DNA from 4 places in the Paenibacillus sp. FSL W8-0187 genome. Region 1 is predicted to be linked to each of the others. Evidence: predicted binding sites of a transcription regulator. Region 1 holds the regulator's gene; each other region holds the start of a gene.
The links. Region 1 encodes Rex, which represses fermentation and respiration genes when NADH is low (regulators of the CRP and FNR family bind a similar motif). Its sites were predicted from a motif close to TTGTGAAATATTTCACAA; they were not measured.
Positions count from the first base shown of each region.

Region 1 (5,730 bases):
TTTGACGGCATCCGTGCTGACAGGGAGTTCCAGGCTGTACAAGCCGGAGACACCCATACGTACTATCGTCAATTTGCCCTGGCCGTTGACGATTGGAACGATATTGCGCCTGCCAGGGATGAGTCGGAGCCTAATCCGCTGGCGGATGTAAGCTTCGAGCAATACATGAATGATGTCCGTGAACGTCTAAAGGAAACGCTGCCTCATTATGAGAGCAGGGATGCCCAGGACATGATGTTTCAGGAAGTGATGCAGGCCCTCGATGACAATAAACATTTATTGATCGAAGCCGGCACGGGAACAGGCAAATCCCTCGGGTATTTGCTGCCGTCGATTTATCAAAGCGTGAAGCAGGAACAGAAGGTTATGGTGAGCACGCATACAATCAACCTTCAAGAACAGCTGCGTGACCGGGATATTCCCCTGCTCACCCAGGTTGTTCCTTTTCCTTTTAAAGCGGCTATTTTCAAGGGAAGAGGCCATTATTTGTGTTTGAGAAAATTTGAACATAAAATAAATAGAAGAGATTTTCATTCCCCGAAGGAAGATGTGATCACCGCGGCGCAGATGCTGGTCTGGCTGACCCAGACGGAGAACGGGGATGATGAAGAACTGAACTTTGGCGGTCGCGGAGGGGATTTCTGGGAGACGATCTCCAGTGATTCGGATTCCTGCCTTGGCCGTGCCTGCCCATGGTTCCGCAAATGCTACTATCACAGGGCCAAACATGAAGCGGGCATCGCGGATGTTGTCATTACGAACCATTCGAAGCTGTTCACTGACGTAAAAGCGAATCATCAGCTGCTTCCGAGTTATGAGCGTCTCGTCATTGATGAAGCGCATCATCTGGAGGACGTCGCTGGCAAGCACCTTGGCTTGCAGATGAAATATTTTTCGGTGGTCCATACGTTGACTCGTATGTACAAAGACAGCCGCAGCGGTCAGCTTCCGGCTCTTCGCCAGCTGCTGCAAGCATCGTCGCATGAGAAGGCTGTCGAGTGGTCCTCCATCATAGACCGGATTTATCCGGATCTGATCACCGCAAAAGAGAATTGGGACCGGCTCAGCGATCAATTGTTCGGACTACTTCCGGAACGCGGAGACGCGACTCCGGGGGATGCCGGTCAATTCTCGCTTCGCTTATCGCCTCTGAAGAAGCCGAAGGATTGGGATTCGCTGGCCGAGTTGGAGCATCAAATTCATGTGACGCTGGGCGATGTCGTTCGCAAGGGTGACAAGCTGATCGCCGAGATGAAGGAAGATCTGGACGATTACAGCGCGGACAGTTTGTTAACAGACCTATCGGGTCTGTTTAAGGACCTGGCCGCACACCGCGAGGACCTGAGGTCCTTCATGGCTCTGAATGATGAAGGCACGGTATACTGGATGGAGGCTAACGGGAATTTCCGCGGCAAATCGCTGCAGCTTTATGCAGTGCCTGTCGATGTTAGCACCCACTTGAAGGAATTGTTTTTTGACAAGAAACAAAGCGTGATCCTGACATCGGCGACCTTGTCGGTGGATAAATCGTTTCAGTTCATGATCGAGAACTTGGGTCTTCAGGAAGCGGCAGATAGCGGCAACTTGAACACGGTTCTGCTGCCGTCCCCGTTTAATTACAGGGAGCAGGCCCTCCTTGTCGTGCCGCGCGATTTTCCGAGCGTGAAGGGCTCGGTCGGGGATGCACTCTTTGTGAATACACTTGTGCAATCATTGGCCGATACGGCAATCGCTACGCATGGCCGCATGCTTGTGCTGTTCACTTCGTACCGCATGCTGCGTCAGGTTCACGAGCCGTTGAAGGAGGCGCTGGCATCCAGCGATATTACGGTACTGGGACAAGGGATGGACGGAACCAGCCGTACCAAGTTAATCCGGAGATTCCAGGATAGCAGTGCTTCGGTCCTGCTGGGTACGAGCTCCTTCTGGGAAGGGGTAGACATACCCGGGGAGGCGCTCACTTGCCTTGCGATCGTCCGGCTGCCGTTCCAGCCGCCGAATCATCCCTTGGTCGAAGCCAAGAGCGAATTGCTGCAGCAGCAGAATAAGAACCCGTTCATGAAACTTTCGGTTCCGCAAGCGGTCATTCGCTTCAAACAGGGATTTGGCCGACTGGTGCGGACCGCGCAAGATAAGGGGATTGTCATTGTCTACGATACCCGGGTCATTGAATCCTATTACGGGAAATATTTCTTATATTCTTTGCCGGGGCCGAAGATGGAGCATATGCCGACAGAGGGGATCGTTCCCCGAATTTCGGAATGGCTGCAGGAAGAGGCAGGCATAGAGAACCAAGCTGAATAAAAGTGAAACAATGAACGAAATGATCTGTCACAAAAAAATGTAGTTATTAACCTATTATTAGGGGGAGCATGAATGAAATCGGAAAAAATTTCGGAAGCCGTGGTCCGCAGATTACCTGTATACTTGCGCTATTTGAATGAGCTTCAGAAAAGGGAGGTCTCCACGGTTTCCTCCCAGGAACTGGGACAAAAACTGGACCTCAATCCTGCTCAAATTCGTAAGGACCTAGCGTATTTCGGTGATTTTGGACGGAAAGGGATCGGATATGACGTATCTTATCTGATCGAGAAAATTCGCCAGATTCTAAAGCTGGACCAGAAGATCAATGTCGCATTGATTGGGGCCGGTAATCTTGGACATGCATTATCGAATTACAATGCATTTCTGAAGGACAATATGAAGATTGTGGCGGTTTTCGATTCGTATTCTCCCAAAGTTGGTATGAAAATTAACAATTTGGTTGTACAGCCGATGGAGGAACTGGAGAAGACGGTTCATGAGTACGGCATTCGTATCGGGATAATCACCGTTCCGGATTTTGAAGCGCAGAATGTAGCCAATCAGCTTATCGCCGCAGGCATCGAGGCTATCCTGAATTTTGCGCCAACCATCCTGAAAGCCCCATCCCATATCCGGATTCATACGGCTGATTTCACTACGGATTTGCAGAGTTTGGCCTATTATTTGGATAACGGCAAGGAGGATGCAGCACATGACGACAACGAAGTGGATGGTTAAGAACGGAACGTTTGCGGTACTAGAGGAAGGAAGATCCGTGCTACGCGGATATATGGTTGTGGAGAATGACCGGATAACCTATCTGGGTGAAGAAGAGCCAACCGTCCAAGAGGGAATAGAAGTTATCGATGGAACTCATCTATTTTTCCTACCTGGGTTGGTGAACACGCACGGACATGCGGCGATGTCGCTGCTCCGCGGTTATGGCGACGATCTGGCACTGCAGGTATGGCTTCAGGAAAAAATGTGGCCTATGGAAGCCAAATTCACGGCCGACGATGTATACTGGGGAACCGCACTCTCCGTGCTGGAGATGATCAAAGGCGGAACCACGACATTTGTGGATATGTATGATCATATGGATCAGGTTGCCAAGGTTGTGCAGGACTCAGGAATGCGCGGCGTCCTAATGCGCGGCGTCATCGGATTGTGTCCGCCTGAGGTGCAGCAGCAGAAGCTGGATGAGGCGGTGGCATTCGCGAAAGACTGGCATGGCAAGGCTGACGGGAGAATTACGACGATGATTTCACCGCATGCACCTTATACGTGCCCGCCGGATTTCATCGAAAAATTCGTTCAGGCATCCCATGATTTGAATCTGCCTTTGCATACGCATATGTCCGAAACGGAAACGGAAGTAGCTCAGAATGTAAAAGACTACGGACTTCGCCCTGTTGCCCATTTGGAGAAGCTTGGCATGTTCTCCCGGCCAACGCTGCTTGCGCATGCCGTCCATCTGACCGATGAAGAAATCGAAATCCTGGCCAAGCATCAAGTTATGGTGTCGCATAATCCAGGCAGCAATTTGAAGCTTGCCAGCGGCATCGCTCGCGTGCCTGCACTGCTGAAAGCCGGCGTAACGGTGTCGCTGGGTACCGATGGACCTGCGAGCAATAATAATCTGGATATGTTTGAAGAGATGCGTCTGGCGGCATTGATCCATAAAGGGGTAAGCGGGGATCCAACCGCAATTCCTGCATCCGAAGCGCTTCGCATGGGTACAGAGTATGGAGCCAAGTCAGCCTTCCTCAACGATATCGGCACACTTGCGGTAGGAATGAAAGCAGATATGATCGCACTGAACACGGATCAAGCGCACTTCCTTCCACGGACCGATTATATTTCACACGCTATCTACTCAGCCAGTGCGAAGGATGTAGAGCATGTATGGGTTGACGGCAAGCAGGTAGTGAAGAATGGCGCGAGTCTTACTCTTGATGAGGAACGTATCCGCCGGGAAGCGCAGCGTGCATTTGAGCGTCTTACAACCCTCTAGGGAATAATCAAGGGGAGCGAGGAGACGGATTTGAAGAAAAAAACGAAGTGGATATTGCTGAGTGTGTCCAGCGTGCTGCTGTTGCTGCTTGGTTTACAGCTCTATTATTCATATGTTATGAAAGATACTTGGAATGAAGAAAGAATGGCAATTGTTGCCGCGAAGCAGCATGGCCAATTGGTTACATCCGGGAAGACCTATAAATCGGTGTGGGGCGAGGATAATAACTATTGGGTGGTAAGCGGGAAAGATCAAGACAATCAAGATCGTATGGTATGGGTGAAATTTACGGATGACAACGTACCTGTTGAAGGTGCTGACGCTGTCCAGTCCGTTTTATTGAAAACGGGAATGTCAGAAGCCCAGATGCGGGATCAGATCTATAACGAATTGCCTGGCGTTGAAATTAAGCGGCTGCTGCCTGGAATGTATGAGGGTGAGTATGCATGGCAGCTGCAGTATGAACACAACGGTCAGCGCGGCTATCGGTTTTATCGTTTTCAAGATGGTAACACCATCGGGAATGACATTATTCTTCCAAATCAATAAAAATGCAGTAAGAGAGGCGCCCTTTATAGGGTGCCTCTCTTTTTCTCCAACATGTAAGCGCATTCAGAAAAAATATGGAAAAACTGTTCTAAATATTTTCACAGACATGCATGAAAAAGTATATAAGATGTGATATACTCGTACTTGTACAAAACGAGCATATAAAATACATGCATCGCAATATATCGTTGTTATATGTATTATTGTGTTACAGAATGATAGACAAAATTTCATATAGGAAATGAAGGAGGAACTTCATGAAACTACGCATTGTACCTATCATGCTGACTGTCGTGATCTCAGCATCGGTTCTCTTTGGCGGATGGTTTCTGTATCGGCAGATGGCTTTGCAAAATCCGCTGGCAAATGTTGTGTCGCAATATGACGGCGTGAAGGATTCTCATATAGATATTAAACAGAATACCGTTACTTTGAATCTTGATTTGGCTCCAGATACAAATTTACAAGGTTTGGTTCAGCATATTAAGAAGGAAGGCAAGTCTGTGATTGGCAAGCGGGAATTGAAAATCCAGGTGGAGGACCATTCCTCGGAAGCACTGGATCAATGGTGGGAGAAGGCCATGCTCTCAGTCGCCGAAGCAATGGATAATAAGCAGTATACTGATATTCAATCATCGCTCGAGCAGCTTGCTGCCCAGTCGCCGAATTTGAAAGCAAAAGCAACCATCGATGACACCAATGTCTATGTCAGCTTGTCAGACGGCAAGTCTGGTAAATTTATAATCTTGCCGCGTCAGCCTGGCAGCATGGAGGTGTGGAATCATGCCTAAATTAGCTAAAGAAATCATGTTAGGCTTTATTCCCGTATTACTGGTATTCCTTGTATTTGCCGGTGTGAACAT
Region 1 covers NZ_CP150206.1:2,707,549-2,713,278, forward strand. Annotated here, with positions in the region: gene dinG (ATP-dependent DNA helicase DinG) at 1-2,304, shown strand, start outside; gene MKY48_RS12155 (redox-sensing transcriptional repressor Rex) at 2,377-3,042, shown strand; gene MKY48_RS12160 (amidohydrolase) at 3,017-4,318, shown strand; gene MKY48_RS12165 (DUF5590 domain-containing protein) at 4,349-4,867, shown strand; gene MKY48_RS12170 (hypothetical protein) at 5,125-5,658, shown strand; gene MKY48_RS12175 (AAA family ATPase) at 5,651-5,730, shown strand, end outside.

Region 2 (5,730 bases), 1.2 Mb from region 1:
CATTGCCCGTTACAAGCTCTACATCACCCACTGTACCGCCATGTAATGGTTTGCTCTGAAAATCGGTGCAGATTATTGGTGTACCGAGCATTTTACTTATGATCGGTGTCAAAGTTTCGGCTGTTATTTCGCTCATTATGGAGTCCTCCAATCGTTTTTTTAAAAGGTACAACATTTTTATGCCTGTTGTTCGCCGTTCAAATTTACCCAACTAGTTTTTCAGAGGTTATGTTATCGAGTTCAGAAAGCAACTGTGCTACGGTCGATTTTCCACTAGCCATGATCCCTGTGGTTAATATAATGCTTGGCTTCTCCATTAACATATTAAAATCACCATCCTTAGCGTCTACATAAACATCATATTTGAAAAGAAGACAACGATGAAAGGTCGACTATAGATATATTCATTTATAACCTCTTGCTGCCCGTTAGCTTAATGAAATAGCGATTGGAAAATGATTAGATATTTGTCTAACCAGTAATCGGAACACGTTCTAGTCCTTTACGGCAATCGGTACAAGTTCGTGACCTCGAATCGGGACATGAACTTGTACCGATATAACAAAAAAAGCCGCTAAATTAGCGACTTTCAAGGGGTCAATTAAGAAAACGACTTACACCATACAAACATATTTCCCAGTGCTTGAAATCCAACTCTTGTGTAGACTCGCATCGCGTCATCTGGTTCTGGATCAAGCGTCCACATTCCCCCATGATTGATGTAGAGTTTACTGACGCCGGCCTCTTTTAACTGTCGCATACACTCGTACAACAGGTTTGTTGCCAATCCCCGCCTTCGATATGTGGGAGCCGTTCCAAACGGTTCGATAATGGCGATATTGTTATCACTGTCGAGCCAGATATTTGCAAAGCCGACAATTTCGTTCGTCTCGTTCACAATAACCAAGTCCAAATCCTGACGGTACGTTGGACAGGACATCAAATGAAGGTAAATCTCGATATCTGGCGCAGTCAAACCAGCTGAACCGCTCATGATATTGACCTTTTGCTCTAAATCGCCCGCCTCGATCGGGCGCACCTTGAACCCCTCGGGAAAATGAGGTTCTTGATTCACATCTTCTAAATCAATAACCCCGGAATACATATACCAGGTATGCTGTTCATATCCCCTGGCTTTGAGCGTTTGTACTCGGGGAAGATCCTCAATATAACCCCAAATATAAACCTCCTGTCCGTTGCGATCTTCAAGTGACGGACCGCAATAGTGTTGTTCCACCCAAGCGAATATTTCATCTTCTAGATGAATGTATTCAGGCCCGGTAAAGCAATATAGAATTCGATAATGCCCAGGCCAAATAGCACCGATAATGGTGTCATTTTCGATTTCGCAAACCATCAGACTTTGAAGGAATTTTTCACCGCCGAAGGCGCGGTTATAATCAAAATCCGCTAGACTAGGATAAAAACGGCGGGTTGGATCGGCAAACTTTTGAGTAATTACCTTACGTAGTGCCATGTAATCGCTCTCATCTTTGTATTTCCGGAATTTCATCGTCATGCCTATCACTCTCCGGTTCCTCATAGTCTGATGAACAATTTCATATGTTCAATACTTTCAGAGTAATCCAATGTTGAAAAGGACTACAAGTGGAAAAATGGTTATATTTATGTTTTCTAAAGATCGTAAATGTGTAGAATAACATCTCATATAAAAAACCCACTGATGCTTAGTTTGATCAGCGGGTTTAAAAGTATTCTTTGCCATAGATCATCTTGGGTATCCTTCTGCACTTATTAAGTACACCTCCACATAATTAGTTCCGTTTAGATATGTCTCCAATACTTATCAGGTACTATTGGTGTCTTTCTATTTCCGCTTGTTTTTTGATTGAATCAACAGTGAGTGCGAAAGCTTCAGCAGCCTTGTATGCATCTAATGCATTTTGAAGTCTTTTTACTTGTTGATTCAACTCATTCCTATTCTCTTTGACCTTTATTGTTGCACGCGCAACGTCAATAAGCTCTTCTCTTGCTGCATTTATAGCCCGGTTATGAGCTTTTTCAATTATTTGTACTGCCATATGAGTATAAATCGTTGCAAACTCTTTATCGCCAATCTGTTGCTCACGAGCAGCTAAGTCACTCTCACTGATTACCCAATCTCCGGAGTCGTTTTTCGAAGCGGCTATACGCCCGTCATTAATCATGTTTAGAATGGTTTTGTAATGAACCCCAAGTAACAACGCTGCTTCTTTAGCATTCATTATTATTCAACCTCTTATCTATAGTTATCCATATATTAAGAGATAATAAGAAGAAAGTAAACAGGATATCATAACATTCTTTGATGTGGGCTTCACCAAATTAAGAAAAGAAGTGCTAGCCCGCCATTTAAGAAATAGCTTCTAGCACTTCAAATGATCTTTTTTTAAAAAAATGAATCTTCAAAAAGTCTTACACATCTACTTTGCGACTTCCTGACCAGCAATCCGGCCGTAAGTAACAATATCCGAAATGGCATTTCCGCCCAGACGGTTCGCACCATGAACAACGCCTGTCACTTCTCCAGCAGCGTACAGTCCCGGAATAACCTTACCTTCTGTCGACAGAACACGTGCTTTCGTATCAATGACCAGTCCACCCATTGTATGATGGACCGACGGAACTGCTTTTTGAATATAATACGGGCCTTTTTCCAGCGATACCAAACCACCACGATGGTTGTAATCCAGATCCTTGCCTGTCTTCGCATACTCGTTGACTTTACTTATAGTCTCTTTCAATGTTTCTACATTTACCTTGAAGAAATTAGCCGCATCTTCAATCGTGTCAGCCTTATAGAGCATTCCCTCTCTAACTAATTGATCATACTCATCTTGGTGCACTTCGATCGTCTTGCCGATATCGGCGATTTCCTGATTCCAGAATTGGTAAGCGTAACGCCCTTCTTGTGCTAGAATTGCCTTAGAAATGACATCGCGTCGTTCCAATTCCTCTACAAATCGTGTTCCCCCTTGGTTAATCAGTATCGCGCCATCAAACCGGGAATCGGCCACAAGTGAGATTACACCTGTAGCAGGGTCACAGATCGGATAGGTCTGAATATTCTCCATATTCGTAATATCTGCATTAACTGCTTGAGCCATAACAATCCCGTCACCTGTCGTCCCTGGCGTATCCGTAGACATATAGCTCTCATCCAACTCAGGATTATATTGCTTACGCATCTCAATATTAGAACCAAATCCACCGGACGCTATGATAACGCCTTTGTTCGCATGGAAGGTCACCTTTTGACCATTTGTGCTCGCATCAACGCCAACTATTTTACCACTCTCATCCGTTAGTAGGTTCTCAGCTTTCATGTTTGTCTTGATCTTAACTCCAAGCTCTTCGGCCTTGGTCTTGAGCTTCGTAATCAATTCCGCCCCTGTATGGCCGACAGGAATAAGTGCACGCTTACGGGAATGTCCCCCGAACTGGAAGAGGTGATCGGATAAAAACTCTACTTTTACCTCGTCACGTAACCATTCGGCTGAACCCAGTGCTTGCTCGGACAAAATCTTCACGATTTCCGGCTGGCCTAGATTGTCGCCACCCTTCATCGTATCCTGATAAAATAACTCTGGGCTATCATCGGTAATGCCAAGTGCATGCTGAACCCAGTTGTCAGGCGCATTCATCTCCCCACCGGAGATCAATGTGTTACCGCCAACGGTCGGCATCTTCTCCAGAATAACTACGCTTACTCCGGCATCTGCTGCTTCGAGCGCTGCACTAAAGCCAGCACCGCCCGCGCCGATCACGACGACATCGTACGTTTGTTCCGACTCTTCGGTCTGTTTCGCATCAGTTGTTCCACTACCTGCCACCAGCGCAATTCCCGATTTAACAATCGCATCCTGAATTGCATCCAAATACCCCTTGCTCGTCACACTAGATCCACTAATAACATCTACCTCTGCACTATTTGCCTGCATGACATTTTCCTTCAATTGAGTATATACAGGCTCCGATAGTACTTCATTTTCCTTCTGCTCCAGAACCTTCACATCCGTGATTTTATAATCCGTAAAGGTTACCTCAACTTTAATGTCACCATGCTTACCACTACCTACCCCAATGGCCGTCGTTGTACCATTCGATGCATCCTTTGCGTTTTCTTTCGAGCCGCAAGCTGCCATCGTAAATACAAGTGCCAGCACCATAATAATGGACAATACTCTAGCTGCGTGTTTTCTCATAGTTCCTCCCCTGATAACGTTTGTACTTGAATTTTAAACATTGTGAAAAAATGTACAATATGTATTATAGGCTATGCATCTCCAAATGTATTTGCACATTTTGGACTTTATTTATACATTTTGGATAAGTGATACTTCTCATTTATAAAGGGAATGCAACATGATGTAATAAAGACATGCACTCAATACAACGAAAAATTACATTATATGCCGGAGGATGCTTTCTCTTACTATTCCTTGCGTTGTTAGTCGCCATACACATAGAGATGGAACGAACGGTCGTCCCACTCAATGAATCACTGACACAGCAAATCGTCAATGCCCGGAGCGAACAAATATCCTATTGGTTTCAGCAGCGGATTGGAGAAGTCGAAATGCTCGCCACCCTTGCTTCTGATCATCACTTGACTCGAGAAGAGCTGTTACGCGAAAGTCGCAAGCTCGAACAACGTCGAGGTCATGACTACGAGTCCATTCGGATTGTTGATCTCCAAGGAAACTCTTGGACGCCGGATAGCAACTCTTTCTCTATATTAAATCGAGACTATTATAAAGAACTGATTTCGTCGAATGCTCCCTGCGTTGTAAGTAACGTTATTGTTTCAAGAGCCAACAAAGCAGAGATTGTTGTTATTCTGTACCGTGTTGAACCGCTAGTTCATGAGGATGCAGCTTACATCGCAGCCGCCGTTCCTATCGGTAAAATGAAAGATATCGCCCAAGACATTTTGGTGTATGACGGTAGAGGATCGCTTATCGTTAATTCAGAATTTCCAGAACTGGATGATTCCAGAGCTAACATGGCTATCTTTACGGCTTCGATTACCGGTGTTCCGGGCTGGAAGCTCATATTCCAAGTGCCGAAATCCCAGCTTACCCAAGGTATGACGAAGACCCAGCGGTCGGCTCTTATGGTAGGAACTGTAGTAGGTATCTTCTTTTTGATACTCGTCCTATTATTGGGCTCCTCCATAGCTAAGCCGATACAGGCGCTGCGTCAATTGATGAGACAAGTGGAAGACGGTGACTGGAGCGTGCGTTCTAACGATAAAAGGCGCGATGAGATTGGAGAGTTAGCGCGTAGTTTCAATCAAATGCTCATTAAGCTATATCAATCCCAGCAAGAAAAGAAGGAAATGGAGCTGCAGATGATTCACGAACAGATTAAGCCCCATTTTCTGTATAATACACTGGATACGATTCAATGGATGGCTGCAAGCCATGACGCAAATGATGTGGTGGACATTGTAGAATCCTTAAGCACGTATTTCCGGCTTGGACTCAGCAGCGGCAGTCAATTTGTAATGCTGGAACAAGAATTTCAACATGTCGAGAGCTACTTAAATATCCAATGTGTTCGGTATGATGATATTCTGGATTACGAATTGAGCTATGACAAGCATTTGGAACAACATCAGATCATTCGGTTCATCCTTCAACCACTCGTTGAAAATGCGATTTATCACGGAATCAAGCCGCTGACAAACCAGAAAAGTAAAATATCAATTCGTGCATATAAACAAGG
Region 2 covers NZ_CP150206.1:3,910,135-3,915,864, forward strand. Annotated here, with positions in the region: gene MKY48_RS17370 (phosphotransferase) at 1-136, opposite strand, end outside; gene MKY48_RS17375 (GNAT family N-acetyltransferase) at 602-1,519, opposite strand; gene MKY48_RS17380 (helix-turn-helix domain-containing protein) at 1,815-2,225, opposite strand; gene MKY48_RS17385 (flavocytochrome c) at 2,424-4,205, opposite strand; gene MKY48_RS17390 (sensor histidine kinase) at 4,382-5,730, shown strand, end outside.
Region 2: MKY48_RS17385 (flavocytochrome c) is a predicted target of Rex. The motif match lies at 4,246-4,263, and genes of this name have one in related genera.

Region 3 (5,730 bases), 3.1 Mb from region 1:
CCGATAAACAATACGGCAACGAGCACAAACCACAGTTCGTTAAGAGACAGCATTGTAGCCCTCCTTATTAAATGGATCGCTTGCGTGGTGGTCATCTTCCTCCGCCGCATACGGTCCTTTCTTAATGACTTTAATAAATAGATACGCCATGACGGCTGCCAGCACTGCATAAATGGCGGTAAACATGATCAGCGAGAACAGAATCGAGCCTGCGCTGACGTTCGGTGAAACACTGTTCTCCGTGGTGATCAGTCCGAATACCGTCCACGGCTGCCGCCCGATCTCCGTCATAATCCACCCCGACGTGTTGGCAATGAACGGAAGTGAAATACCGAACAGCATCAGTTTGAGGAACCATTTACCGGCCTTCTCGACCTTTTTGCGCAGCATGAGCCATGCTCCGTACAACCCCAGCAGAATCATGATGCTGCCTGCGGCCACCATAATCCGGAAGCTCCAGAACGTGGTGCGCACAGGAGGGATATAATCTCCAGGTCCATACTGCTGTTCGTATTGCGCCTGCAGCTCCTTCATCCCGATGACTTCACCGGAAAACTTGCTATAGGACAAAAAGCTGAGCAAATACGGGATTTTAAACTCCATCGTGTTCTCCTGCTTATCCGGATCGATGGCTGCAATGACCGTCCAAGGCGCAGGATCGTCACTCGTTTCCCATAGGCTCTCCGCAGCAGCCATCTTCATCGGCTGCGTATCCACCAGATACTGTGCTTGCTGGTGACCGAACACCGCAACCAGAATGGAGGTGATGAGACCAATCACGATAGCGATATGGAATGATTTCTTAAAGAAATCCAAATCTTGCTTCTTCATTAGCTTGTAGGCACTCACACCCGCTACGAGGAACGCCCCGGTTGCCAGTGCCCCGAAGATTGTATGCGGGAACTCTACCAACAGCTGACCGTTCGTAATCAGTGCGAAGAAATCATTCATCTCCGCTCGCCCGTTGTTCATCTCGAACCCAACGGGACGCTGCATGAACGAATTCGCTGCCAGAATCCAAAAGGCGGACATCAGGGTGCCGAAGGACACCAGCCAGATACTGAGCAGATGGACCTTCTTCGATAACCGATCCCAACCGAATATCCATAGTCCGATAAACGTCGACTCGAGGAAAAACGCCAGCAGTGCTTCGATGGCAAGTGGTGCGCCAAACACGTCCCCGACAAACCGCGAGTAATCCGACCAGTTCATGCCGAACTGGAATTCCTGCAGAATCCCTGTCACAACCCCGACCGCAAAGTTAATCAGGAACAGCTTTCCCCAGAACTTGGCCATTTTCTTGTAGACTTCCTGGCCTTTGACAACATACATCGTCTCCATGATGGCAATCAGAAACGCCAATCCGATGGACAACGGTACGAAAATAAAGTGAAAAATGGTTGTCGATGCGAATTGAATTCGCGCCAGCATAACCGGATCCATATTAAGATACCCCTTTCTTTAGCTCACGTGATCACTTCAAATTTGATTCTTTTTGTATTGTCGCAGACCACGCCCTAAAGGATTGTGATAAACATCACAATATCAGGGCTGAAACGGGGGCAAAAAGTTATAAATTTGTGACGAAAATCACTAAGTAGGCGGTGGAATATGTGACGATTATCAATTGGAACATGGCTTGCGGCATCCACTCACAGGCCAAGCCCGGTATTTACGCACCAAAAAAGCAGGTTCGCCCTCAGGCCAACCTGCTTCGGTGTATCTGCAATCTTATTGAACCGCGCCAATCTCGGTCTCGATGAGCTTGAATTCCGTTACGTCTGCGATCCCGCGGTTGGTAATGCGGATTTCCGGAATCACCGGCAGCGCAATCAGCGAGAAGGTCATGAACGGCGCATGGATATAGCATCCAAGCTCCTTCCAAGCCTCCTCTAAGGCAGCGACTTCCTCCGCTACAATCTCGACCGGACGGTCCGCCAGCAAACCGGCAATCGGCATCGCCACCTTCGCCAGCACCTTGCCATCCCGTACCACGATCATGCCGCCTCCGCACGCTGCCAGCTCATTTGCCGCGAGTGCCATATCCTCGGCATTCGTGCCCATCACAAGCAGATTGTGACTGTCGTGTGCTACCGTGGACGCAACCGCGCCGGACTTGAGTCCGAAGCCGCTCGCAAAACCGAGCGAGATTTGTCCCGTCGTGCCGTGGCGCTCAATGCACGCCAGTTGAACCACGTCCTGATCCAGATCTGGCTGGATTACCCCTTGCTGCACGGAGAGCACCGCCGTCATTTTGGCGGTACGGGCGCTGTTCTCGATGACGCGGACCACGTTCACTTCCGTACGTGCGGCATCGAATTTGCTGCGGAGCAGGAAGTCATCCGCGGTAAGCGAACGCTGCAGCCGGATCGAGTTAAACGCTTTTTCCGGATATTGATATACCGGGAATGCCTTCACGAGTCGACCGTTCTCTGCAACCACTTCGCCATCCGTGATCACAACGGAAGGTACCATGCTTTTCAGATCATCAATCAGCAAAATATCTGCCGTTTTGCCTGGCGAAATGCTGCCAAGCTCATTGTCCATGCCGAAATAACGAGCCACGTTGATCGTTCCCAGCTGGATCGCCGTAACCGGGTCCACGCCCTCTTCCATAGCGCGGCGGACTACATGGTTCATGTGTCCGAGTCTCAGCAGCGTCTGCGGATATACATCATCCGTAACCAGAGAAATATTGTCTGTTCGCACCTTATCTTCCGTTATAACCTTAACAACTTCCTTCACATCCTGCCAAGCTGAACCCTCACGGATCATCAGGTGCATACCGAGGCGAACCTTCTCCAAGGCCTGCTCTCTGGTTACCGTTTCATGGTCGGAGCTTACGCCGGTTGCCATATATGCCTGCAGCATCCGGACATCCTCTGCCGGAAAATGTCCTGTCACCGTCTTGCCCGCACGCAGCGTGGCTTCGATCTCCCCGCTCATGGTCGGATCGCCATACACGACGCCCGGGAAATTCATCACTTCGCCAAGCCCGGCAACACCGGGCCATGTCAGCCCTTCCTCAATGTCGGCTACGCCCAGCTGCGCCCCAGCATCCTCCAGATCAAAGGTCGACGGTACACACGAAGGAACGGTGGTGAACACCTTCATCGGCAGCTGCTGCCCTTCCTCATGCATCCAGCGCACACCTTCCATGCCGAATACGTTGGCAATCTCATGGGGATCCATATAAACCCCCGTCGTTCCACTAACGATAGCCGCCTTGGCAAACTCGGTCACGGTGAGCATCGTGCTCTCCACATGCATATGACCGTCGAGCAGGCCTGGCGAGATATAGCGGCCATTCGCTTCGATGACCCGAGTCCCTTCCCCGATCGTATGATCCGCGTTGCCGATATAAGCGATGCGTCCGGATGCCATGGCCACGTCCACCTGCTCCTGAAGCTCGCCTGTAAACACATTCACCAGTGTGCCGTTCTTGATGACCAGATCGGCAGGCTCCTGTCCTAAGGCAACCCTTCCCAGCTTCCGGCTAACCTCGTATCGTTTCTGTCTCTTGCTTGAACTCATGATGATTGCACGCTCCCCTTTTTTCTTTAGATATCAGAAAGTATACACTTCGAAGCTTGTAACTTCCTGATATCGCAATAAAAACTTCATCTAATTGCGGTCTATCATCTGTTAAAGTGCGTCGATAGACGTTTTTCTTATCATGAACGGTAAAAACACAAAATCGATCCGCTGTATAACACGCCAAACACCCCGGGCAGCGTATCTGCCCGGGGTGCCTGTACTATATCCATAGAGGAAGAGAAATCCCGTGCATCAGCAATGTATGCTATCTAGTCTGCACATCACCTCATCCGTTAAAACCTGCCGGATTCCAATCAAGATGATCCTCCAGCCCGGCTTCAATCATTGCGAAGCTGGGCTTTGGGTGGGGATTTTCAACCTTCATGTAGTCAAGTCATTTACGGTAACCTGGTAGAAACGCCTGGGCCCTATTCCCCGGCATATACATCAAGATTTGATTTTGATTAAACTTACCCTTCCATTCTCTTTTCGTTTCATTTGTTGTATGAATTATAATCCTCCTGCCCGAGAAGTCAAGCCATTGGAAGGAACTGTTTATCTTACGCCCTGCCAGCTCAAGCCAATTTCCGACCCATTCTCTGCACACGCTCAAGCCATTGCTTTCTTGCCACTTCAGGCATTTTGCGAAGCTGCGTAATGTTCGTGGCACGAACCGTGCTCACGCCGCAGAACTTCAGAATGGAATGCTTCATCATTTGATGTCCCGGCTGGCCGAGGTAGAAACGATAGTAGACGTACGGCGAATCCATCGTGACGATCAAACGGGCCGTTTTCCCTTTGAGCAGCTGCTCCGGCAAAGGCGAGTTCCGGCGGTACTTAAACGCAAAGCCCGGCAGAAAAACCCGGTCGATGAACCCTTTGAGCAGCGCCGGCATGCCGCCCCACCAATTCGGGTACACAAACACCAGGTGATCCGCCCAAGAGATCAGTTCTTGCGCTTTTTGCAGATCCGGCTCCAGCGGTTGTTTACCCTTATAGCCACCGGACAGATTCAGGTCAAACTCCATCTCCGCAAGCACCAGCTCCCGCACCTCCGCCCCGGATTCGGCCGCCCCCCTTGCATAGACCTCTGCCAGCTGACTGCCATAACTGTTCTTAATGGGATTGCCTTGAATAATTAAAACCTTTTTCATATGTTTCTTCCCCCTCTTGATTTGGTTAACAATCACTAACCTAATGGTAAAAAGAAAAGGTCACTCCCGACCTTTTCCCAAACCTGTTAATGCCAATAGATGCGCCGTCACTTCAGGTGCCAGCGGCGACAACGGTTCCTTCAGCTCTCCTTGCATCGTTGAGATTGCAAGCTGGCTGAATGTACCAATGATCAACACAGCGGTTAATCGCGTGTTCTGCGGCGGAATATCCCCCTGCAACACCGCTTGCTCAAGCAGATCATGCAAGGCGTCCAGCGGCTGACGTCCCCTGCTCTTGAGCACCTCCGTAAACAGTTCGTGATGCTGGGACAAGAGCAGCAAGCCGTATTTATCCTCGTCATACGCCGCCAATACCCGGATGACGAGCGCCGACAGTCTCTCCGCAAACAGGCCGGGCCGGGAAGCATAATCATCCACCAGACGCGTATAACTGCTGCAGTATTCCTCGAATGCTTCCGCAGCCACGGCATCCTTATTCGTAAAATGCTTATAGATCGCTGCATCTGTTACACCCGCCGCTGCGCCGATCTCCTTCACCGATACGCCATCCACGCCCTTCTCGGCGAAGAGTTTCATGGCAGCCTGCAAAATATCCTTCTTCTTGCTATCGAAATGTGGTTTCTTTTTCATGCTCATATCATAAGTGAACGCTAACCAAATTGCAATAACCACCGCAAAAAAAGAGGCTACCCCTTACCCGGAGTGCCTCTCCATTCATATTCTTTCGCTTCCCGCAGCTTAAAAGCGCACGCTCAATCTCTTTTAGCCATGGACTCATTCATATGCCCAAGCTAAACTCCGGCTTCGACGCCTTTACTTTTTTGCCGTACAGCAGCATAAGCGGGATGCTGATCACAAATGCGCCGGCAACAAGCAAGAACGGAATTCTCGGGTCGATGCCATATGCCCAGCCGCCAATGATGCCGGAAGGCGAAATGACAATAAGGATGAGCACCTGGAGCAGCGCGAATATTTTGGCGCGGTTCTCATCGTCTATCGCATTGGCCACCGCCGTCTC
Region 3 covers NZ_CP150206.1:7,004,025-7,009,754, forward strand. Annotated here, with positions in the region: gene cydB (cytochrome d ubiquinol oxidase subunit II) at 1-53, opposite strand, end outside; gene MKY48_RS31725 (cytochrome ubiquinol oxidase subunit I) at 40-1,443, opposite strand; gene ade (adenine deaminase) at 1,732-3,534, opposite strand; purine riboswitch at 3,904-4,005, opposite strand; gene MKY48_RS31735 (NAD(P)H-dependent oxidoreductase) at 4,113-4,691, opposite strand; gene MKY48_RS31740 (TetR/AcrR family transcriptional regulator) at 4,752-5,342, opposite strand; gene MKY48_RS31745 (MFS transporter) at 5,491-5,730, opposite strand, start outside.
Region 3: MKY48_RS31725 (cytochrome ubiquinol oxidase subunit I) is a predicted target of Rex. The motif match lies at 1,526-1,543, and genes of this name have one in related genera.

Region 4 (5,730 bases), 740 kb from region 1:
TCCATGTCTATATGTACGTAAGCACCGTGATTTTCTATTGCTTGTTTTCTTTTGCATGTAGGCTTTCTTCAGCAACCTGCGCTAGCTCCTCAGCTTTGATACTAATCTCATGGATCGTTGTAGAGAATTCCTGAATCGCCCTTGACTGGGTATCGGTTAGGGTGTGGATATCGGAAAAAGCATGATTCAACCGCTGCAAAAATTCCTGAATATTCTTCGTGATACCATTAATCTGGTCCACATTCTCTTTGGAGCTTGTCGCCAGCTTCCGAATCTCATCGGCAACAACCGAGAAGCCCCTTCCGACTTCCCCCGCTCTCGCCGCTTCGATAGAAGCATTAAGGCCTAACATGTTGCTCTGATCCGAAATCTCCTTAACAACGCTGGAAATCTTCCCAATCTGCTGCGCACTGGAGCTGACGTCCGTCATTTGGTTCGTTACGTCGGTCACACGTTCGGTTAGGTGAGCAATCGATTGACTGATATCTCCAATGGATGCGGTGGTCTGTTCGACAATTGCCGAAAAACTCTCGGCCATCTCAAACAGCGCATTCGCTTTTTCGAGACTTGTCCCCATGCCTACGCCGCCGATAACCCTACCCTGATGATCGTGCAGTGGGATCGCGCGCGCAGCCAGCGGAAATCCAAACAGCTCTTTCGGAACGACAGCCGATAAAGCTGTATTATTCCGAATCGCATTGGTGACAATATCGCCCTCAACAAGCGGGTCCCCCGGGCTCACATTCAGCGAGAAGGTTTTGCCCGGAATATTAATGATAAGTTTCTCCGTATCATAAATGCCAATCGTGATATCATCATTCGTTAGACTTTTCAGCAATGGAGCTACCTTTACAAAGGCACTAATCAGCTCATGCTGTGTTTGCTCTTCAGTCACATTATTCATGCCTATCTCCCCCAACCCTTAATACGGGAATTTCCTTTGCCCGTAATGAACCGATATCCACTTCATGGTCGTAAATTCATCCAGGCTCCATTGCCCATTCAGACGCCCCAACCCCGACTGCTTCTCTCCGCCAAATGCTACAATGGGTTCGTCGTTAATTGTTACATCATTCACATGGATCATGCCTGTATGGACCTTCTTCGCCATTTCTACACCACGTTCAAGATTGGAGGTGTGAATAGCCCCGCTAAGGCCAAAACGTGTATCGTTGGCAATGGCAATGCCTTCCTCTTCCGTTTCGAATGGGATGATGCACACAACCGGGCCGAACAACTCCTCTTGTGCTACCTCCATATCCGGTTTGACATTGACAAGGACGGTAGGCTCCACCATTCTGCCGGTGATATTCCCTCGCACCAATGGAACTGCACCTTGCTCAATGCCCTTCTCAATCAGCTTCTGCAGTGTCTCTGCCTGCCGATGGTTGATGACGGGTCCGATAATGGTCTGTGGATCGCTCGGATCACCTGTTGTCAGGGTAGAAACCTTCTCTTTGTATTTATCTACAAACTCCTGATAGATCGACTTCTGTACAAGAATCCGGTTGGCCGACATACAGATCTGGCCTTGATGTGTGAATCTGCTGAATGTCGCCGCTTGTACCGCGTAATCGATATCAGCATCTTCCAGGATAATGAACGCGCTGTTCCCGCCGAGCTCAAGCAGCGGCTTCTTGAAGTGCTTGACGGCCAGTTGACCAATATGGCTTCCGACCTTAGTCGAACCTGTGAAAGAAATGATTCTCGGAATCGGATGCTCAACGAACGCATCGCCAATTTCCTTAATATCTGTCACCACAACATTCAACAAACCCTTCGGTACGCCCGCTTCTTCGAAAATCTTCCCGATCAGGGTTCCGCCCGTAATCGGCGAATCCTCATGTGGCTTCAGCACGACGCCATTGCCAGCACCCAATGCTGGGGCGACAGACTTCATGGACAAGAAGAAAGGAAAGTTAAATGGACTGATAACCCCAACCACGCCAGCCGGGATCCGATACAGGCGGTTCTCCTTGCCATCCTCTGTGGAAGGTAAAATCTTTCCCTCCATTCTAAGGGGGAACGTAGCCGCTTCCTTAATCATATTCTTCACAAGACCGATCTCGAACGCCGCCTTCAGACGTGTTCCGCCCAGCTCTTGAACAATAATGGAGGAAATGTCTTCCTCATGCGATTCAATATATTTAACGGCATTTTCAAGAATGTCTCGTTTCTGGTAAGCATTAACCTTGTCCCATTCCAGCTTAGCTTGATTGGCAGCCTGATATGCGTCATCAATGTCTGCAACGTTTGCGATTTGAAAAGCAGTAATGACCTCATCATTGTATGGATTGATGTCAGGCAGCGTTTTACCGCTCTTACCGTCTCGCCATTCCCCGGCTATGAATTGTTTTCCTAATTTCGAGTAATCCATATGAACCCTCCTGTGTCGAATAATTCCAACTGATCAATATAATTATCGACTAAAAACAGGTAATTGTTAAGTGAATTTTCTTTGACCTCTTCTCCCTCCTAGAGCAAGGGAGTCTATACGTTAAATAAGTGCAGAATAATAACGGGGGTGTCTCAAAAGATCTTAGATCTTCCGGGAGCCCCCCTTCTTGCTGCTAGAAGACGCTCCATGTACGAATCGTTCCTACCATCGCTGTTGCCCCAACATTTCTTGGAATGGTTCTGAGCAAGGGAGAACAGCCAATGATCAAAACAGAAGCCATAGCGGTGTGGGAATAACATCCTGAGCACCGCCATGGCTTTATTTGACACACTTTCTGTTTATGAGAGCCGTACGTCAAGCAACTAAATCTACTTTTGGGACGCCACGTTATTTTGCAATTAATATTAATCCAGCATGCGTTAATTCACTTTCACACGGTCATCAAGGTTATACCGCTTGACGAATCCGTTCGAACAAGATGTTGTTTTCCAGATGGATATGCTCGAAGGTGTCCTTTTCAAGCATCGCCAACCGTTGATAGACCAACCGATACGTACCGCAGGCATCCGACGGAAGTTCGAAATCAGCGGTTACTTCCCGGAGCTCCTGTAGCAGTTTGCCTGCTTGAGCATGTTCATGTTCCAGTTCAGACACATGCGGCTTAAGCTCCGCTGCAGCCTGGTGGTTAGGCTCTGCAACAAATTTCAAAATGAGCGGAAATACATGCTCGTCTTCATCCTTCGTATGATCCAGCAGTTCTTTTTTCAGATCGGAGAAAAGCTCCTGCACCCGAAGAAGTTCGGGATGATGCTCCCCATGAACGCGGGCTAATTTCGTCACATACGGCGTTAAAGCAGGTAATTCATCCCGCAAGAAGGCATGATGTTTCTGCTGGATGTATTCAATCAGTTCGGATTCCTTCAGTGAAGCCGGACGGCTTTCTTGATAATCTGCAAACTTGCTCTCCACGGACCGAACCTGCTCCAAAACGGCGGCGGGTTCCAAATTGCGCTGTTTAGCCGCCTCTTCCAAAGGCACCTGCCCTCCACAACAAAAATCAATGCGAAGTGATCGGAATAAATCCGCGGTTTGCGGAATGGATGTAACGATATCGGATACCTGACTCTGAAGCGTGAATGAACTCATGTTCAAACCTCCTTAGACTAAATGCGTCTTTGTGAACTATTTCACTCTTACAACCCAAGTATATGAAACTCCTATCTTCGTATATGTGATTGCAGTCATACCAAAATCTAACACTATGTGAACGATCAGGATCGGAGAACTACGGGAGCCAAGGCAACATCTTTTTAGACTTCTTCTTTCTGATAAAAATAACAACCAGAGGAAATACTTAATCGAAATATCCAAATGCTGTGACCCCGGTTGAATTAGGAGAGGTGTAAACACAATGTCATTTTCCACATGGGCGGGTTCGAACCAACCCAACGATAGCGATAATCTTTCTGCCAATCCGAATGGGAAGAACTCAGAGGATATGGACATATCGGTGAATCTGGAAGAAACCATATCCGAAATCAAACAGGTTCTGGGAGATAGTGACGATTTTATTGTATTTGGCTTCCATGTGTTCGGGCAGCATCCGGCTGTATTGTTGTATTTCTCCGATATGACGGATCATGCCGTCATCAATAACACGATATTGAAGCCCCTCAAATATGGGCCGCGCCATATCGATGTAAATAATCTCCCGCATGATGCGTTAATGCAAACCATCATGAAAGATACGCTTTATCATAGCGAGGGGTATTCGGAAAGGAAAATCTCCGTTCTGACCGACAACCTGCTAAGGGGGCAATCCGTCGTTGCCATTGAAGGGCTGGACGAGGCGATTATCATTGACACACGTCAGATCACGCAGCGCGCTATTGAGCAGCCGGCGACGGAGCAGGTAATCCGCGGAGCCAGAGAGGGATTTATAGAGTCCCTGGGGACCAATATCTCTCTACTCCGCTACCGGCTGCAAACCCCAGATTTTCGCGTGAAATCCATGGAGATCGGAACGAAAACCAAATCCAAAGTTGCCATGTGTTACATGGACGGCATAACCAATCCCGGAATCATCAAAGAAGTACAAAAGCGGCTGGATGCCATTGAAATCGACGCCGTTCTGGATTCAGGTTATTTGGAGCAATTCATCGAAGACAACCATTGGTCTCCCTTTCCGCAAATCCAGTATACCGAGCGACCTGACAAAGTCGTGGCGAATCTGCTGGAAGGAAGAGTCGCCATCTTGGTCGATGGCTCCCCTCTGGCCTTGATCGCGCCTACCGTGTTTAGCCAGTTCTATCAGACCGTTGAAGATTATACCGAACGCTTCGTTCTGATGAGTGCGATCCGACTATCCCGTCTGGTTGCTCTAGTATTTTCATTGGTCTTTCCCTCGCTGTATGTGGCGATTATTTCGTTCAATCCTGAGCTGATCCCCACAGAATTTGCGGTCGCCGTTGCCGGCGGGCGTGCAGGCGTACCTTTCCCTGCCATGATCGAAGTGCTTGTCATTGAAATCTCAATGGAGGTTTTAAGGGAAGCTACCATACGATTGCCGCAACAGGTAGGCGGCGCTTTATCTATTGTCGGCGTGCTGGTCATCGGCCAGGCTGCGGTAGCAGCCGGGTTCGCGAGCCCGATAACCGTCGTTATTATCGCTTTAACGACCATTGGCTCTTTTGCAACGCCGGCCTACAATGCGGCTCTGGCTCTTCGCCTGCTTCGTTTTCCGCTGATCATCTTAGCCGGTATCTTCGGTCTATATGGCGTCATGGTCGGAATCATTTTGATTACCAATCATTTATTGTCACTTAAATCGTTCGGGGTCCCATACATAAGCCCATTTGTGCCTGGCAACTTCCAAGGCATGCGGGATCTCCTGACCCGTGGGCCGTTGTGGAAGATGAAGAATCGGCCTTCCTTCCTCCATCCGATTAGCAAGACAAGAATGGGTGATCACATGAAGGAACAGGTGGATCATTCTTCATCCCATATTATGGATCCCGTCCATCCTAACGACGAGAAAGGGCGTTAACTTATGAATGAACAGCGCCAAATCACTGTCACGCAGGCTGCTGCCGTTACAATCAGCACCATAGTTGGAGTAAGCGTTCTTGCACTTCCCTTGGCTGCGGTGAAGGCCGCAGATGCAGGAGCTCCGTTAGTCACTTTTTTGGGAATGCTGCTTGCATTTGTCGGACTTTTTTTCATGACCCGGCTTGGCATGCGGTTCCCGAATGACTCTTACATCGAGTATAGCGAGATCATCATCGGCAAATGGCTCGGAAGAATCGGAGGCCTTCTATCCATTGCATTCTTTG
Region 4 covers NZ_CP150206.1:3,448,968-3,454,697, reverse strand. Annotated here, with positions in the region: gene MKY48_RS15505 (methyl-accepting chemotaxis protein) at 35-904, opposite strand; gene MKY48_RS15500 (aldehyde dehydrogenase family protein) at 923-2,377, opposite strand; gene ric (iron-sulfur cluster repair di-iron protein) at 2,846-3,544, opposite strand; gene MKY48_RS15490 (spore germination protein) at 3,810-5,444, shown strand; gene MKY48_RS15485 (endospore germination permease) at 5,448-5,730, shown strand, end outside.
Region 4: ric (iron-sulfur cluster repair di-iron protein) is a predicted target of Rex. The motif match lies at 3,574-3,591, and genes of this name have one in related genera.